Linked DNA regions of Natranaerobius thermophilus JW/NM-WN-LF. The protein of the gene in region 1 interacts with the protein of each later gene in a pairwise test. Links are inferred from orthologs where the notes say so. Each region holds a gene or a part of one and is shown on either strand. Other genes may lie near its edges.

Region 1 (2,994 bases):
GGCAGCTGCATCATAAAAGTACAGAAAATCTGTACCAGTTAACTTTTGAATTCGCTCAGTTAACGATGTTGATGTTAGAGGTCCTGTAGCTATAACAGTTGGCTGACTTTCATTTATTTCTGTAACTTCCTCTGTGATTAAATTTATATTCGGATGGTTTTCAATATACTCAGTCACTTTCTGACTAAAAGCTTCTCTATCAACAGCCAAAGCTCCACCGGCAGGAACTTGTACCTGATCAGCAACTTTCATAATCAAACTATCGAATTTTCGCAGCTCCTCTTTTAATAGTCCAGCTGCATTTTCCAAGGATTTAGCTCGCAAGCTATTACTACATACTAATTCAGCCAGTTCACCTGTTTTATGTGCAGCCGTGGTCTTAACCGGCCTCATTTCATACAAGTCAACAGTTACCCCTTGTTGTGCAGCCTGATAAGCAGCTTCTGAACCAGCTAGTCCACCACCTATCACTGTTAATCTCATAGTATATCCTTCCCTTCTCCTGTGTTAGTTCAGCTCTGTTTCTCTTCTTGTTCTTCCACGGCATCGGCGGAATAATCACAATCTGGATGACTACACTGGTAGTACTTGTTCTTTTTACCGCGCTGTACTAGAAAAGATTCGCATTTAGGGCATTTTTTTCCTTCAACAGGTTTATACCAAGTTATAAAATCACAGTCTGGATAATTATTGCATCCCAAAAACTTTCTGCCTTTTTTACTCTTTCTTTCTACAATAGTTCCCTGACATTTAGGACATTCTACATTCAATTCCTTAACAAAGGATTTGGTATTTTTACAATCAGGAAAATTAGGACAAGCCAAAAACTTTCCATAACGGCCATGTTTTACCACCATGTAACTACCACATTTTTCACATTCTACATCCGTCTGTTCTTCTTCTAGTTCAATTTTCTTCATCTCTTCTTCAGCTGTTTTTACTTGTTTCTCAAAGGGTTCGTAGAATTCATATAAGAACTCTTGCCAGTCTTTTTCACCATCTTCAATTTTATCTAAACCCTGTTCTACTTCTGCAGTAAAATCTACATCTAATACATCAGGAAAAAATTCTTTAAGTTGTTCAACTACTATTTCACCAAGTTGAGTCGGATATAGTCTCTTCTCCTCCTGAATCACATACCCCTTTGTTTGAATAGTTTCTATAATTGGTGCATAAGTACTAGGACGACCTATACCTTCTTTTTCTAAAGTTTTTACAAGAGAGGCCTCACTGTATCGAGGCGGTGGTTGAGTAAAGTGTTGGTTAGGTTGCAATTCTTCTAAATCTAACAAATCATCCTGTTTTAATTCAGGCAAAATTTCATCTTTATCCTGGTCTTCATGTCCCAAAGCTAAAAAGCCTGGAAATTTAAGTTGAGAACCTCGAGCCCTAAACTTCATAGTACCAGCAGCATAAATATCAGCAGCAACGGTATCGTACTTGGCTGGAGCCATCTGACTTGCAATAAATCGATTCCAAATTAATTTATACAATTTAAATTGGTCATTACTCAGGGCCGATTTAATTTTTTCAGGTGATAAATCCGTCCTAGTTGGGCGAATACACTCGTGAGCATCCTGGGATCCTTTGCCACCTTTAAACGTTCTCGGTTTCCCGGGATAGTAGTCTTCGCCATATTCCTCCAGGATATATTCTTTAGCAGCAGTCAAAGCACTTTGACTAATCCTAGTGGAATCCGTTCTTAAATAAGTTATTAAACCCACATGTCCTTCACCAGACACCTTAATACCTTCATATAATTGTTGAGCTGTTCTCATAGTTCTTCGTGCAGAAAAACCCAATCGTCTATATGCGTCTTGCTGTAATGTGCTTGTTATGAATGGAGGATTCGGGTTTCTTTTGCGTTCTTTTTTCTCTACCTTATGAACCTTGTACGTAGCATTTTCTAACTTTGATAGTATCTCGTTCATTCTTTCTTCATTGGGAATCTCAGCTTTTTTGCCGTCAACTTCTTGCAGTTTACCTTCAAATTTTTCTCCATCTTTACTGAATTGAGCAATCAGGGTCCAATACTCTTCTGGAACAAATTCTTTGATCTCTTGTTCTCTATCGCAAATGAGCCTAACCGCTACCGACTGAACCCTTCCCGCACTCAATCCTTTTCTTACTTTTTTCCACAAAATGGGACTAATATTATAACCAACAAGCCGGTCCAGTACTCGTCGAGCCTGTTGTGCATTAACTAAGTTATAAGCGATTTTTCTTGGTTCTTTAAAAGCCGCTTTTATTGCATCCTTAGTAATTTCATTAAATTCGACGCGGCAATGTTCATCTTCATCTATTCCTAAAGCTCGCCCCAAGTGCCAACAGATAGCTTCCCCTTCTCGGTCAGGGTCCCCTGCCAGATAAACTCTGTCGGCTTTTTTGGCCTCTTTTTTAAGCTCTGAGAGAATTTTACCTTTCCCTCTAATTGTTATATATTTTGGCTTGAATACTTCATTAATTTCTATTCCCATCTGACTTTTTGGGAGGTCTATTAAATGCCCCATTGATGCTTTTACTTTGTATTGTTTTCCAAGGTATCTTTTAATCGTCTGAGCCTTGGCCGGAGATTCAACTATAACTAAATTACTTGCCAATTACTTCACCTCCATAAAAGACCTTATTTTATCCTTATTACATATCCACCCAGTCTGCGCATTATCCATCCATTTAATTCTAATTCCAATAAACATGTATAAATATCCTTATCAGTATTAGTTGAAGACAATAATTCATCAATTGATATTTCATAATAAGGGATTTTTTCCAAAATTGCTTTTTGAGATGAGGAAAGTCTGTTCTTAGATTCTTCTATAAGCATATTAACTGTTAAATTATATTCTGTCAAAATATCATCAGGATCCGTAACCACTTTAGCACCTTGAGCAATTAAAGCATTGCAACCCTGACTACATGGATTATTAATATTACCTGGTATAGCAAAAACTTCTCTATTTTGATCTAAAGCTAATTGAGCTGTAATCATAGCCC
Region 2 (2,962 bases), 1.3 Mb from region 1 along the record:
TTTTCTACCCTTTTTTCTGTAGTAATCTATCAGGGCATTACGTGCAATAGAATATATCCAGCTTTGAAAATCTTCGGGCTTTTTCAAAGATTTCAAATTTCGTAAAACTTTAAGGAAAATATCAGATACAAGATCCTCTGTTACTTCTTTATTATTTACTCGATAATAAATGTATTGATAAATTTTTGGAAAGAAATAATTGTATAGCTGTTCAAAAGCTTGTTCATTATGACTAGCTTTTGATATTAATTCCGCCAATTGTTGTTTTGACAGCTCCTTCAATTGGAAATCATCCTTTCTTACAAGGAGCTGGCATCATTATAAGACGACACTAATCTATTAAAAGTTGTGCCAACTCCGATACTTTATTTTTTAAGAGTGGTTTATCATTAATTTCACCGGCATAGTCTACCCCGCCCAGGTATAGGCCAGGTCCTAATTTAATGTTAGAGTTTATACAAAAGACCTTAATAATTTCCTGTGCGTTTTCGTAAAATCTCTGTTTATCCATACCTGAGACAGCAATCAGAGAAGCTATTTTGTTATTTGAAGAAGGAATAATAGGTTGTTTTCTAAGATATTTAGCGGCAAAAAAAGGCTGAAATCTATCGATAAGAATTTTTAATTGTCCTGTAATACTTCCAAAATAAATAGGACTTACGAAAACAATCACATCACTTAATTGCACTTTTTTATAAATTTCAAGCATATCATCTTGGATTACACAACGGCTAGTGTTGCTGCAACTTTCACAGCCTGTACAAGGGTAAATATTTAAATCTGATACTTTAATTATATCACAGGTAACTTTATTATTAAGATTTGTAAATTCCTGTTCTAATTTTGATGCTATAATACTAGAATTTCCCGTCTTTCTAGGACTTCCTGAGAAAATAGAGATTTGCATATCCTCTACACCCCCATTTAAAGTATAACGCATGTTATATAATATAAAAAGAATTCTTTTCAGAGAATTAAAGGAAAACATTTTTATATATGGAATATATAAATTAGCATCTCAGACTGACGGAATTCTATCAAAATGTTAAAATTAATTATAATAAAATGAAAAATAAAAGATAGGTGATAAAATTGGTAACGAGTTATAACACAGTAAAATCAAACTCCGAAGTTGAATTATATATTAAGAAATCAAGGTTCATTTCATATGTTGCCCCAGTTGATAGCGAAGAAAAGGCCCAAGAATTTGTAAATACTATTAAGGAACAACACAGTGATGCTACCCACAACGTATACGCCTATCGAGTGGGTTTAAAGTCAGATATAAAGCGTCAAAGTGATGATGGGGAGCCAAGCGGTACTGCCGGTAAACCAGTTTTAGATGTAATAGAAAATCAAAATCTAAAGAATTTGGCAATAGTAGTCACAAGATATTTTGGAGGTATCAAACTAGGGGCTGGTGGATTGGTTAGAGCGTATAGTAACAGTGCTAAAGAGGGTGTAGAACAAGCCGGTATTGTAACAAGGAGTTTACATAGTGAACTTAAAATAGAAGTTGATTACTCACAATTGGGAAAAATTCAAAATGAAATTGGTGAAAGGACAAACTGGCTCTTGAGAAATACAGAATTTATGGAAAAAGTCAGCTTAATGGTAGCAGTTCCAGAAAATCAGGTTCAAGAATTTACAAACTTTGTTGAAAATATGACAGCTGGTCAAGGCCGAATTTGGGAAACAAAACAGTTATACTTGTAAATTGTCGCTTACATATGAATTGAATCGCCTAACTTTTAGCATAGCATTTGACAATAGGAAAAAATACAGTTACAATCAAAATACCCCCAGGGGTATCAGGAGGTGCATGTAATGACGGATCAATTTGATCGGGAAAATATTTATGATGTAGCAATCATTGGTAGTGGCCCCGGAGGTCTGACCGCTGCAATTTACGCCACAAGAGCAGGATTAAAGGTTCTGATGATTGAACGCATGGCTCCAGGAGGACAATTATTAAACACTGAAGAGGTAGATAATTTTCCCGGATTTCCGGACGGAACTACTGGAGTAGAATTGGCACAAAAATTAGAAAAACAAGCCCGAAGGTTCGGGACCGAGCTAAAAATGGGAGAAGTCATTGAAACAAATCTTTCTGGATCTGAAAAAATGATCAAAACAAGAGATGAAGTCTATAAAGCAAAATCTGTAATTATTGCCACAGGTGAAAGCCCTACTGAATTATCGGCTCCTGGGGAACAGAACCTAAAGGGTCGAGGGGTTTCTTATTGTGCTATTTGCGATGGAGCTTTCTTTAAAAACAAAAATGTTGCTGTAGTTGGAGGCGGAGATTCGGCAGTAGAATCTGCTCTTTATCTCAGTAGACTAGCCAGTCAAGTCACTTTAATTCACAGACGGGATCAGTTGAGGGCAGTAGAGTATCTTAAGAAAAGAGCTATTGATTGTGAAAATTTAGAAATAAAATATAATACAGTTGTTAAGGAAATTCAAGGCGAGCAAAAAGTGGAATCTCTATTGGTGGAGGATGTAAACACCCAGGCTCGTGAGACACTAAATTGTCAAGGAATATTTGTTTATGTAGGCGCTCATCCTAATACAGATTTTCTTTCAAATCAATTAGATTTAGAAGATGGCTATTTAGTTACAAGTGAAACAATGGAGACTAATTTGAAGGGTGTTTTTGCTGTTGGTGATGTCAGAAAAAAAGAATTGAGACAGATAGTTACTGCTGTCTCTGATGGAGCAATTGCTGCTTTTCACGCTGAAAAATTATTATCATAATTTTAAAAATGGAAGGAGAGATTAATATGTCAAAAATTTTAGAAGTGAATGATACAAACTTTAAGGAGCAGGTACTGGAAGCTGATAAACCTGTATTAGTTGAGTTTTGGGCTCCTTGGTGCGGTCCATGTAAAATGGTTGCCCCAGTATTAGAAGAGCTTGCAGAAGAAATGGATGGAAAAATTAAAATTTGTAAAGTAAATGT

Evidence for each region. Proteins that work in one complex are often made in the same cells at the same time.
Region 2: the proteins of topA (region 1) and NTHER_RS00760 interact in binary tests that used the Escherichia coli proteins (3 or more experiments, as listed by UniProt). The link is inferred for Natranaerobius thermophilus JW/NM-WN-LF from one-to-one orthologs.

Annotation. Positions count from the first base shown.
Region 1 is NC_010718.1:1,451,576-1,454,569, reverse strand. What follows is about bases 57-2,971. They hold topA (type I DNA topoisomerase), read right to left. Parts: upstream 2,601-2,971; coding sequence 513-2,600; downstream 57-512. Other genes in these bases: dprA (DNA-processing protein DprA), read right to left, coding at 2,624-2,971; trmFO (methylenetetrahydrofolate--tRNA-(uracil(54)-C(5))-methyltransferase (FADH(2)-oxidizing) TrmFO), read right to left, coding at 57-483. Outside these bases: more of trmFO, read right to left, coding at 1-56; more of dprA, read right to left, coding at 2,972-2,994. UniProt on the Escherichia coli protein: Releases the supercoiling and torsional tension of DNA, which is introduced during the DNA replication and transcription, by transiently cleaving and rejoining one strand of the DNA duplex.
Region 2 is NC_010718.1:157,692-160,653, forward strand. Bases 17-2,899 are described here. They hold NTHER_RS00760 (YigZ family protein), read left to right. Parts: upstream 17-1,083; coding sequence 1,084-1,716; downstream 1,717-2,899. Other genes in these bases: NTHER_RS00750 (RNA polymerase sigma factor), read right to left, coding at 17-282; NTHER_RS00755 (flavodoxin family protein), read right to left, coding at 332-907; trxB (thioredoxin-disulfide reductase), read left to right, coding at 1,828-2,757; trxA (thioredoxin), read left to right, coding at 2,784-2,899. Also shown: more of NTHER_RS00750, read right to left, coding at 1-16; more of trxA, read left to right, coding at 2,900-2,962.